2 regions of the Ensifer sp. R-19 genome follow, and region 2 is predicted to be linked to the other one. Evidence: predicted binding sites of a transcription regulator. Region 2 holds the regulator's gene; the other holds the start of a gene.

Region 1 (5,952 bases), 830 kb from region 2:
GGGGCGGCCGGACGTGGCGACGGCGAAGGCGCGGGTGACGAATTCCGGAATGCGGGCAGGATCGTCGATCTCGCCGACCCACTTGGCCACTTCGGTGAAGGCGCGGCGGTATTCGATCTCCTGGAAGGCTTCGCGCTCGCGGGCCTCGCTCTGCACCTGGCCGATGAAGAGGATCATCGGGATCGAGTCCTGCCGTGCGACATGGAGACCCGCCGACGCGTTGGTCGCGCCGGGGCCGCGGGTCACCATGCAGATGCCGGGCTCACCCGTCAGCCGGCCCCAGGCATCCGCCATCATTGCGGCGCCGCCTTCCTGGCGGCAGACGAGCACGTCGATGTCGGTGTCGTAAAGCGCGTCCAGCACAGCCAGGTAGCTCTCCCCCGGCACGCAAGCGATGCGTTTCACGCCATTGGCGACGAGTGCGTCGACGACGAGCTGGCCTCCAGTTTTCATGATCTTCCTCCCGATGGTCTTTCTTTTGTAGTCTGATTGTTGTTGTCAGATGGCTGGCGACACCGGAGCGACGCTCGTGTCCTTGTGTATGCGGCGCTCGCGCCAGATGATGTAGAGGCCGGAGCCGATGATGATGGCGATGCCGAGCCACTTCAGTGCATCAGGCAGATCGCCGAAGACGAGCCAGCCGAAGATCGTCGCCGAGACGATTTCCAGATATTGCAGCGGTGCCAGCACCGACGCCGGGGCCGCACGATAGGCGTAGACGCCGAGCACGCCGGAGATGGTGGCGGTGACGCCGACGCCGAGCAGATAGTACCAGGTGTAGCCCTGCGGCCAGACCGGATCGAAGATGCCGGAACCGGTGCCTTCGCCGAAATAGAGAAGCACGAGGCAGAAGAGCCCGCCCCAGATGCCGGCATGAAATTGCATCGACCAGGGGTCCTCGTTCTGCGCGACCATGCGGGTGACGAGCAGGAACACGGCAAGGCCGAAGGCGGCGACAACAGGCAGAAGCGCGATCCAACCGACCTCCTGCATGCTCGGCTGGATGACGAGCAGCGCGCCGAAGAAGCCGACGCCGCAGGCGGTGTAACGCCGCCAGCCGATGGTCTCTTTCAGGAAGATGCTGCCGAGGATCGTCAGGATGATCGGCTCGACGAAGAAGATCGCAATTGCGTCGGCAACCTCCATCACCTTCAGCGTGGTGATGAAGGAGAGCATCGTCACGACCAGGAGGCCGCCGCGCAACGCATGGAGCCCGGTCTTGCGCCAGGTGAGATCAAAGAGGCTGCCGCGGAAGAGCACGATCGGCAGGATGAAGACGACCTGAAGCAGGAACCGGACGGCGGTGATTTCGGCCGAGGGGACGGTCGCGATCGCCAGCTTGGCGAAGATGTCGATCAGCGGCGACAGGAGCACCGAGATCACCATCAGCGTCAGCCCGAAGGAGATGCGGTTGTGGTCCGTGGCGATCTTTTGAAGAGACATGTCGGCCATGATATTTCCGGTCAGCGCCTGCCTGCGATGGCGCCCAAGCACCAGGCGGCGAAGTCCGCCGTCGCCTGTTCCCGGCCGAGTTCGTTGAGGGTCTCGTGGCGCATGCCGTCATAAACGGTGACGGTGACGTTGGTCAGACCGGCCGCTTTCATCTTGGCGCCGAGCCAGCGAATGGCATTGCCCATCTCGGTTGACGGGTCGGCGCTGCCGCCGACGAGATGAATGGGCAGGTCCTTGCGGAGCCGCGTCAGCCGGTCGGGCCGGGCGCCGCCGAAGGATAGCCGGAAAAGGTCGAGCCAGAGCGAGACGGTCGCATCGAAACCGCAGAGCGGGTCGGCCGCGTATTTCGCGACCTCGGCATCGTCGCGCGAGAGCCAGTCGAGATCGGTCTTGCGATCCTTGATCGCGCCGCCCCACATGCCGAAGGTAAGCTTGGTCAGGAGCGGGCTCGGCACATCCGAACCCTTCAGCGCCTTCTCGATTTTCAGGATCATCTGGCCGCCGCGGCCGGCGAGGCCGGGACGGAAATTGGAGTTCCAGACGGCGAGCGCATCATAGAGGCCGGGATCAGCCTCGGCTGCGTTCAGCGCAATCAGCCCGCCCATGGAATGGCCGAAGAGGATGACGGGAAGACCCGGATGGGCGGCGGTCGCGATTTCGCGCACAGCCCGGATATCGGCGAAGATCTTGTCGAGGCCGTCGCGGCTCGAAAACATGCCGAGCGGGGCGTCGGGCGCGCGCGTCTCGCCATGGCCGCGATGGTCGTGGGCATAGACCTGGAAGCCATGCGCGGCCATCGCTTCGGCAAAGCGGGCGTAGCGGCCGGAATGTTCGGCAAGGCCGTGGCTGATGAGGAGGATGCCGCGCGCATGAGCGGTCGCGGGGAAATGGCGCCAGCTCAAGGTGGCTCCGGTCGGGCTCTGATGTGTCTTCACCTGCCCGAACACGATTTCCCCCGGCAACAACGACAGACCAATTCGATATCAAATCGATTTGCAAGGCAAAGGCAATCGCCGCTTGTTGCTCGTTGCGCATGAGGTCACACGCGAATGTGCGCTCATCTTAATTAAGAGTCGCAATTTTCCCGTTTTGAGCGATATTCGTTCCTGTTTTGTTTCCGCAGGAGGATATCATGGTTAGTTTCTGTAAGGCGATATCGGGTCCGATGGCAGGACTGCTGGCGGCGTTGGCGCTGTTCCTTGCGCCGGCCGCCTTTGCTGCCGGCGAGGAAATGTCGGATCAAGGGGGTTCCGAAGGCGCGACCAGCCGCACGGAATATGTGCTGGCGGTGAGCTGGCAGCCGGGCTTCTGCGAAACGCGGCCGCAACGCAAGGAATGCGAAAGCCAGACCGCAGAGCGTTTCGACGCCACCAATCTCTCGCTGCATGGCCTCTGGCCCCTGCGCAAAAGCTATTGCGGGGTAACGGCCGAGGTGCGCGCGAAGGATCGCAAGGGCAGCTGGCTTGAACTGCCGAAACTCGCCATGGCAGACGACACGGCGGCGCGGCTGCTGATCGCCATGCCCGGCGTGCAATCCGGCCTCGACCGGCACCAGTGGCTGCGCAGCGGCACCTGCCAGAGCGACTCGGTCGACGACTATTTCTCGGCGCAGCTGCGCATGCTGGAGGAGCTCAACCGCTCGGCGGTCGGCGCGCTGTTCCGTCAGCGCATCGGCTCCGAACTCGACGAGGCGACGATCAAGCAAGCCTTCGACCAGAGTTTTGGCACTGGCGCCGGCGACCGGGTGCGCATGCGATGCCAGACGGTTCAGGGGCGCAGCATCATCACCGGGCTGACGATCGGGCTGACCGGCGACGTCATGAAGGCGTCCAGCCTCGCGCCGCTGATCCAGGCGGCCGGGCCGACCGAGTTCAAATGCGCCAAGGGTATTGCCGATACGGCCGGGCGAAGCTGAGCCGCTTCGCAGGCACTGTTCTTCGGCAGCGAATGTGCTGGAGGCGCAGGGTTGCCGCATGGGATAGGTGGGGGGACAAGCCGAGGCGAATGCCTTTGCTCATTGCCCCCTTCCTATAATTCGCCTACATAGCGGGCAAATTTCCTTTCCCTGCGGAGCATTCCCTTATGGCACGTCAGTTTATCTATCATATGGCCGGACTTAATAAGTCCTACGGCGCGAAGAAGGTTCTCGAGAACGTTCATCTGTCGTTCTACCCGGACGCCAAGATCGGTATCCTCGGCCCGAACGGCGCCGGTAAGTCGACGGTTCTGCGCATCATGGCCGGCCTCGACAAGGAATTCACCGGCGAAGCCTGGGTAGCCGAGGGTGCCACCGTCGGCTATCTGCCGCAGGAGCCGCAGCTTGATCCGACGAAGACGGTGCTTGAGAACGCAATGGAAGGCGTTGCCAAGAAGACCGCGATCGTCGAGCGCTACAACGAACTGATGATGAACTATTCCGACGAGACGGCGGAAGAGGGCGCCAAGCTCCAGGACATCATCGACAGCCAGAACCTCTGGGATCTCGAAAGCCAGGTCGAGATGGCCATGGAAGCGCTGCGCTGCCCGCCGGGTGATGCCGACGTCACCAGCCTTTCCGGCGGTGAAAAGCGCCGTGTGGCTCTCTGCAAGCTGCTGCTCTCGCAGCCGGACCTCTTGCTGCTCGACGAACCGACCAACCATCTCGACGCCGAGACCATCGCCTGGCTCGAAAAGCACCTGCGCGAATATCCCGGCGCCGTGCTGATGATCACCCACGACCGCTACTTCCTCGACAACGTCACCGGCTGGATCCTCGAGCTCGACCGTGGCCGCAGCATTCCCTACGAAGGCAACTACTCGGCCTACCTCGTCGCCAAGGCCAAGCGCATGCAGCAGGAAGGCCGTGAAGAGGCCTCCCGCCAGAAGGCGATCGCCCGCGAACAGGAGTGGATCGCATCGAGCCCCAAGGCCCGCCAGGCCAAGTCCAAGGCGCGTATCCGCTCCTATGACGAACTGGTCAACGCGGCGGAAAACCAGCGTCCGGGCGACGCGCAGATCATCATCCCGGTCGGCGAACGTCTCGGCCAGGTGGTCATCGAGATGGAGGGCGTCACCAAGGGCTACGGCGATCGCCTGCTGATCGACGGCCTGTCGCTCAAGCTGCCGCCGGGCGGCATCGTCGGCATCATCGGCGCGAACGGCGCCGGCAAGACGACGCTCTTCCGCATGATCACCGGCCAGGAGCAGGTCGACAGCGGCTCGATCCGCATCGGCGACACCGTGCATCTCGGTTATGTCGACCAGAGCCGCGATGCGCTCGACGGCAACAAGACCGTGTGGGAAGAAATCTCCGGCGGTGCCGAAGTCATCAAGCTCGGCAAGTACGAGATGAACTCGCGCGCCTATTGCTCGACCTTCAACTTCAAGGGCGGCGACCAGCAGCAGAAGGTCGGCAACCTCTCGGGTGGTCAGCGCAACCGCGTTCACCTCGCCAAGATGCTGAAGGCCGGCGGCAACGTGCTGCTGCTCGACGAACCGACCAACGACCTCGATACCGAGACGCTCGCAGCACTCGAAGTCGCGCTCGAAAACTTCGCCGGCTGCGCCGTTATCATCAGCCACGACCGCATGTTCCTCGACCGCCTGGCAACGCACATCCTCGCCTTTGAAGGCGACAGCCAGGTCGAATGGTTCGAAGGCAACTTCGAAGACTACGAGAAGGACAAGATCCGCCGCCTCGGCCCGGACTCGGTCAACCCGAAGCGCGTCACCTACAAGCGCCTGACGCGCTGATCAGAGCCAAGGCGCCGCATTTCCTTGCGGCGCCCAGTGCATCGCGGCAGCGCCGCGAACGCTGGAACTGAAAGTCTATTGTACGGGAACGGGCGAAGCGCAGGCTCCGCCCGTTTTCCTTTGCATGCCCTGTTCCGCAAGCGTCATTGTTTGGCCTCTCCGCGCAAATCCGCTTGCACCGACCTCGCAAATCACATAAACATATCTTTATGTGTTGATGGGGATCGCGATGGCTGTTCAGAAAGAACTGGGTCTGGATGCGCTGGTGGACGTGCTGAAGGCGGCAGGAGAGCCGACCCGCATGCGTCTCGTCGCCTTGCTTGCCGCCGGCGACCTCACCGTTACCGATCTTACCGAAATTCTCGGGCAATCGCAGCCGCGTATTTCGCGGCACCTGAAGCTGCTTGCCGAAGTCGAGCTCATCGACCGTTATCAGGAAGGCGCCTGGGCCTATTTCCGTCTCAGGCAGGAGGGTGCCCGTGTTGGGCTCGTGCGGGCCATGCTGGCGTCGGCGTCCGCTGACGACGCGGTGCTTTCGCGCGATGCGGCGCGGCTGACCACCCTGAAGAAGGCGAGGGCCGAGAAGGCGCAGGCCTATTTCAGCCGCAACGCCGCCGGCTGGGACGAGCTTCGCCGCCTGCATGTCAGCGAGCGCGATGTCGAGGCGAAGCTGCGCGAGATGGTCGGCGACGAACCGGTCGAGAGCCTGCTCGATCTCGGAACCGGCACCGGGCGCATCCTGCAGCTCTTCGAAGGGCTCTATCGTCG
Region 2 (5,952 bases):
CGGCTCGTGAACCGGAGCTATTGCGGTCAACCGTCCCGGATGCCTCGGCTTCGATTCTCTGCCAATTGATTCCCAGCGAAGCGGCTGAACCCTTTGTTGAGGGAGGCCGCCGAAAACTTTTCGGCAACCCATCAAACGCATAATGCGGTCGCGAATCAGGATGGGAACGCATGGCCAAAGCCACTACGAAACGTCGAAGCCGGAATTCCGGTCGGAGCAGGGGCAAACAAGGCGGTATGGCGCCGTGGTATCTGGCCGCCGCACTCACTGTCGGCGGCGTGGTCGCTTACGATCATCGCGCCGAACTGAAACATTGGCCGGTGGTATCGGACGTGGTCGCGTCCACGTCCCGACACGAGTCGAGGCCGAAGCCCGTTCGTGTCGCGCAGAAAGCGGACGAGCGTCCCGCGCAACAGGCGGAGAAGCGGAAGCCGAATCCGGTGACAAGAGTTGCCCTTGCCGCTCCGGTGCCGTCCGTTGACGTCGGCGCCAAGGCGCCGACACCCGTGGTGCGGCCCAGTGAGGAAGTGAAGACGGCATCCGTTCGCACGGATCAGTTTTATTTCTGCGGGATTCGCAACGACAACTGCGTGATCGACGGCGCCACCTTCCTGTACCACGGCGAAACGATCCGCGTCGCAGACGTCGAGGCGCCGCGTATTCGCCAGGCAAGCTGCGACAAGGAACGTTCGCGCGGCTTCTATGCCAAGCAGCGCCTGCGCGAATTGTTGAATGCGGGTGACTTCAGGCTGGAAACGGCGAGCGGCCGTCAGGATGCCAAGGCCGGTGAAAAGCTGCGGCTGGTCACCCGCGGCGACCAGTCTATCGGGCGTGTGCTCGTATCCGAGGGGCTGGTGCGGCCGTGGACAGGACACGCGACGCCCTGGTGTTGAGGCCACCCCAGATGCGATCGGCGGAGGTTCGCGATCGCTCTGTGGAAAGTATCCGTCTTACAAATCGACGGCGCGTTTTTCGGAAAATGCCTCTTGCGGTTTTTCTGCAATCATTCTAAATCCGCGCCAACGCTCGGTTATCCGAGCTGTGAGGCCTCGTGGCGGAGTGGTGACGCAGAGGACTGCAAATCCTTGTACCCCGGTTCAATTCCGGGCGAGGCCTCCAATAACTCTCACCTCATTTTAGTGCGGATAGACGTTCTGCCTCAGGGCAGAGCGATTGTGTGTGTTTGCCTCCACACGCCCGCACAAGCCACGTCTTCTAAGCCACTATCGGATCTTATCGCTTCGGTGAAATCGGTAGAGGGGGAACGATGACTCCGCTGACATCAGCCGCATCGGTAGCGTCCGTCATCATCAAAACGGAGGCAATCGCATATATGAAGACGAAACTTGTCCTGACGGCCTTGGCCCTCTTCGCTGCGACCACATTTGAGGCGCAGGCAGAGGATCTGGTTTTCAAGCTGAAGAACAACACCAACGCAGTGCTGACGAACTTCTATACGTCGCCTGTGGGCGTCAATGAGTGGGAAGACGATGTTTTCGGCCGGCAGGTGCTGAACCCAGGGGAAGACATGGAGATCACCATCGCCGACGGCCGGGAGGTCTGCAAGTACGACATGCGCTTCGAGTTCGAAGAAGGCTCCGGCCTCGATACGACCGAAGACATGCAGGACCTCTGCGAGCTCGGCGAGTACACCATCCACGAGTAAGAGGCGTGCCTTCAGGTCGCCTTCAATAAACAGAGCCTCGCAGCCGCAAGCGGTGGCGAGGCTCGGTCGGATGCCAGGTTTCCCTCGGAATCAGTGGTAGCGGCGGATCAGCCCGACGAGCTTGCCCTGGATCTTCACCCGATCGGGCCCAAAAATCCTTGTTTCGTAGGCAGGGTTCGCGGCTTCGAGCGCGATCGATGCGCCCTTGCGCCGGAAGCGCTTCAGCGTCGCTTCCTCATCATCCACGAGCGCCACGATGATATCGCCGGGATTGGCCGTATTGCCATTGCGGATGATCACCGTGTCGCCGTCGAAGATGCCGGCTTCGATCATCGAGTCGCCCTTGACTTCGAGAGCGTAGTGTTCGCCGTTGCCGATCATGTCGAGCGGTATGGTAATGTCGTGCGTGTTGTTCTGGATCGCCGAGATCGGCACACCGGCAGCGATGCGGCCCATGACCGGGACGGAAACCGATGTGTTGTCGGCCACGGGCGTGGGCTTTGGCGGTGCGGCAGGAGCGGCCGCTGGCGCCTTGCCGAGGCTGCCCTCGATCACGCTGGGCGAGAAGCCGCGGCGGGGCTGCTGCTGGCTTGACGCGTAGGCTTCCGGAAGCTTGATGACCTCGAGCGCGCGGGCTCGGTTCGGCAGACGGCGAATGAACCCGCGTTCTTCGAGTGCCGTGATCAGACGGTGAATGCCGGACTTCGACGCCAGGTCGAGCGCATCCTTCATTTCATCGAATGATGGTGGGACGCCTGACTCCTTCATGCGTTCGTGAATGAAGAGAAGCAATTCCTGTTGCTTGCGGGTCAGCATGGCACGTCGCTCCCAGAGGCGTGAAACAAATCAAGAACAGACACTATCTGTTCCATATGTGTTCCGCAAGTGCCTAAAATTCCGTGAATTCAGACAATTGGCGCGTCTGTGCGTGTCGATTGGTCACTTTTACGGGAGCAGAGCGGGTTTGGGCGATGATCGTGCCCAAACGGAGGGCCGTGGGGCAGCGCGTTGCGCGACGGCACGGCGATTCGAACGAATCGCGAGCGTTTTTGTGCAAAGAGGCTAGGCCGGCTGCGTGGCGGCGCAGGCGTCTTCGAATTCCTTCACCGTCTCGGCGCTGTTGTCTTCTGGAAGTACGGCATCCGCCGCATCGGTCGCGACCGGCCTGTCGCCATCATAGACGAACGACTGGATGTAGAACGCGATCGCACCCTTCCACACCTTGCGTCCATCGATCTGATGGCACGGCACGGCGCTCTCGAAATCGGTCTGAAGTTCGTCCACCGTGGCGGCGCTGAGCTTGACGTCAGGCATATTAGGCGACGCGACTATCGAAGCGAGAAGCAGGGCGGCAAGCACGGTGATCGTCCACTTTGATGCAAGGGTGGGACTACGGGGCGGTTAACGATGTGAACCGCGCTTTCGTTCCGAAGTCCAGCAAGCTTGGCGATCACTGTCATGTGTTCAACAGCTCTTTGAGTGCAGGCTGTGGCCGTTTTGCGCCAGGGGCACGCAGCGGCGAAGCCGCCTCAGCCTGGCGCGCCGTCCGCGCTGCAATCGCTTGGGTTGCGCCAAGTCGCGGCCTCGCTGCCGGCGTGCACAAATCCGTGTTGTGAAGATGCCGCACGTCTCGACAGGTTGCGGGAAAAATGGGGTGGTTGCATGCGTAGATTGTCGTTGGCGGTTCTCTGTCTGTTGGTGGCGGCGGGAGCGGCCGCTGCTGAAGAAGGGCGTTCGAATATCTGGAAGGAGATCAATGCCTGGACGGTGGGCTCCGATCCGTCCTTGGGCGGCTCGTGCTATGCGGCCACGAGCTACGACGGCGGAATGATCCTTCGAATCGGCTTTTATCCGAGAGGATCGGCGAACCTGGCGTTTCTTTCGATCGGCAATGCCAACTGGAAATCGATCGAGCCGCAGAGGGAGTATGACGTCGCCTTGCAGCTCGACCGTGGCCGCCAGTGGCCGGCTGTCGCGTTCGGCGTGGACCTCACAGGCTCGAAGGCTCTGGTCGTCAACTTCTCCAACACCGACTTCTTCACCGAATTCGTGCGCAAGAACACGCTGGCGCTGGCGTTCGAAGGGCGCGTGGTGGCGAGCCTCAGCCTGCGCGATTCGATGAAGGCCGTCAGCGAGATGTTCAAATGCCAGGAGGCGCTGATTGCGTTGATGCCAAACGGCGGGCAGGGGGCGGCCGCCGATCCGTTTGCGGGCGCTGGCGGGAATGCGCCAAACAATGACCCCTTTGCTGGCGGCGGCCAGACCAAGTCGTCGAAAGATCCCTTTGCCATGTGATCTTGGCGTGAGCGTCGTTCCGCTGGGAGGTGAATATTCCTAAGATTTTGCATGGGTGCGGGTTACCCACCCTCGACAGTCACGCGGCGACCTATCAAAATGCGGGCAAACGGGGGATTTGCATGCGTAGATTGCTGTTCGGATTGGTGAGCTGTCTGATGGCCACGGGACCGGCCGTGGCTGAGGACTCCGAGATCATCAAATGGAAGGAAGTCGGCGCTGGACCGTTGCTTCCGACACGTCGATGGAAGGCTCGTGTTTCATCACGTCGATGTTCGAAGGCGGAATCAGGCTGCGCCTGGGGTTCTATCCCAAGGGCTCCGAATCGCCGCTCTACATGAGTTTCGCCAGCGACGACTGGAAGTCGCTCGAGGTCGGCAAGGACTATGACCTGACGTTCCGCTTCGACAAGAGCGATCCCTGGAGTGCGGCGGCGACCGTCGCCGGCGACGAGAGCGGCAAGTTCCTCTTCGTGAACGTCACCGATGCGGAATTCCTGACGGGGTTCGTGCGCAAAAGGACGTTGGCGATCGCCTTTGACGATCGCGTTGTCGCAAACCTCAGTTTGCGCGGCACCGGCCCGGCGGCGGAAGAACTCCTGAAATGCCAGCGGGCCGTGGATGAGATCATCGCCGACGAGGGCCGCAAATCCAAGGAGAAGAAGTCCGATCCGTTCAACGCGCCGAGCGAGAAACGCTCAGCGCGTGATCCGTTCAGCCTCTAACCCGCGGCTTGAGTGAAGGGCGGAGGGCCCAGTCGTCGTCTGCCCGAGGCGAACCAGACGGCGCTGACGCCTGCCGACGTACGCTCATTAAAGTGAAGCACCGCCAGGGATGGCGGTCCATCGTCGGACTATATTCCTTGGGAAAATGGCGGACAGGGTGGGATTCGAACCCACGGTACGGTTTCCCGTACGCTGGTTTTCAAGACCAGAGCCTTAAACCACTCGGCCACCTGTCCTTGCCTGAAGTCGCAGTCAACTGCCTACCGGGCACGGCGTTATTGCGCGAAGCCCTGTCGCTTTGCAAGATTTAACATGCGTCGCTGAAAGATTTTCTCGATGGCCGGACTGGAGTGCGCGGGCACGCTCCGCCGGTAATCATCTGTAAACCATAACGCATGAAATCCGGCGCTGATCTGTGGATGAGTTCGCATTTTCGCCTTGTTGCTGTCATGTTTACTCGACTGTTCCGTTTCGGGACGCCGAGATTTCCGCTGGGGGCATGAGCGGAAGGTTTCGAGTACGGCTATTCGATCGATGTTGTGGGACAGATGACCTCCAGTAAAAATGCGGCATATCTGGTCAAGGGACTGCGCCTTGCGGCGGTCCCGATGCTGTGCGTGACACTCGCAGCCTGCGGATCGATATCGAGCGTCAAGAAAACTGCTCGTAGCAAGGAATACTTTCCCGAGTCCGTCTATGGCGTAAAGGCGAGCCCGCGTGTTGCCACCGGCAACAATATTCCCAAGGGCGGCGGACGCTTTCAGGTCGGCAAGGCCTATCAGGTCAAGGGCAAGTGGTACCAGCCGAAGGAAGACTTCGGTTACAACAAGACCGGTACGGCTTCCTGGTACGGCTCGGCTTTCCACGGCCGGCTGACCGCCAATGGCGAAGTTTACGACAAGGCGCATCTGTCGGCCGCCCATCCGACGTTCCCGCTGCCGAGCTACGCGCGCGTCACGAATATGGAAAACGGTACGTCGGTCATCGTGCGCGTCAATGATCGCGGCCCCTATGAATTCGGCCGCATCATCGACGTCTCCTCGAAGACGGCTGACATGCTCGACATCAAGCGCAAGGGCAGCGCGCAGGTGCGCGTGCAGTATGTCGGCCGCGCGCCGCTTGAAGGCAACGACATGCCCTATCTGATGGCGTCCTACGTTCAGAAGGGCGAACGTGGCCCGAGCGTGATGCCGGAAGGCCAGATCGCGACCGGCGTAATGGTCGCCTCCAACGAGCCGTTCCGCAATCAGACCCTTGGCACGATCAC

What was found. The regulator LexA, encoded in region 2, represses DNA repair genes until DNA is damaged. The targets are predictions, from matches to a motif close to TGTTCNNNNTGTGTTCNG.
Region 1: ACN9MO_RS11390 (ribonuclease T2) is a predicted target of LexA. The motif match lies at 2,554-2,571, and genes of this name have one in related genera.

The regions. Positions count from the first base shown of each region.
Region 1 is NZ_CP184569.1:2,312,502-2,318,453, reverse strand. Features, by position in the region: gene ACN9MO_RS11405 (thiamine pyrophosphate-binding protein) at 1-453, opposite strand, end outside; gene ACN9MO_RS11400 (DMT family transporter) at 499-1,452, opposite strand; gene ACN9MO_RS11395 (alpha/beta fold hydrolase) at 1,464-2,399, opposite strand; gene ACN9MO_RS11390 (ribonuclease T2) at 2,585-3,367, shown strand; gene ettA (energy-dependent translational throttle protein EttA) at 3,535-5,184, shown strand; gene ACN9MO_RS11380 (metalloregulator ArsR/SmtB family transcription factor) at 5,414-5,952, shown strand, end outside.
Region 2 is NZ_CP184569.1:1,479,280-1,485,231, forward strand. Features, by position in the region: gene ACN9MO_RS07270 (hypothetical protein) at 1-10, shown strand, start outside; gene ACN9MO_RS07275 (thermonuclease family protein) at 171-893, shown strand; tRNA gene ACN9MO_RS07280 (tRNA-Cys) at 1,046-1,119, shown strand; gene ACN9MO_RS07285 (hypothetical protein) at 1,334-1,666, shown strand; gene lexA (transcriptional repressor LexA) at 1,757-2,482, opposite strand; gene ACN9MO_RS07295 (hypothetical protein) at 2,729-3,025, opposite strand; gene ACN9MO_RS07300 (hypothetical protein) at 3,155-3,961, shown strand; gene ACN9MO_RS07305 (hypothetical protein) at 4,164-4,685, shown strand; tRNA gene ACN9MO_RS07310 (tRNA-Ser) at 4,832-4,921, opposite strand; partial or broken gene ACN9MO_RS07315 (septal ring lytic transglycosylase RlpA family protein) at 5,234-5,952, shown strand, end outside.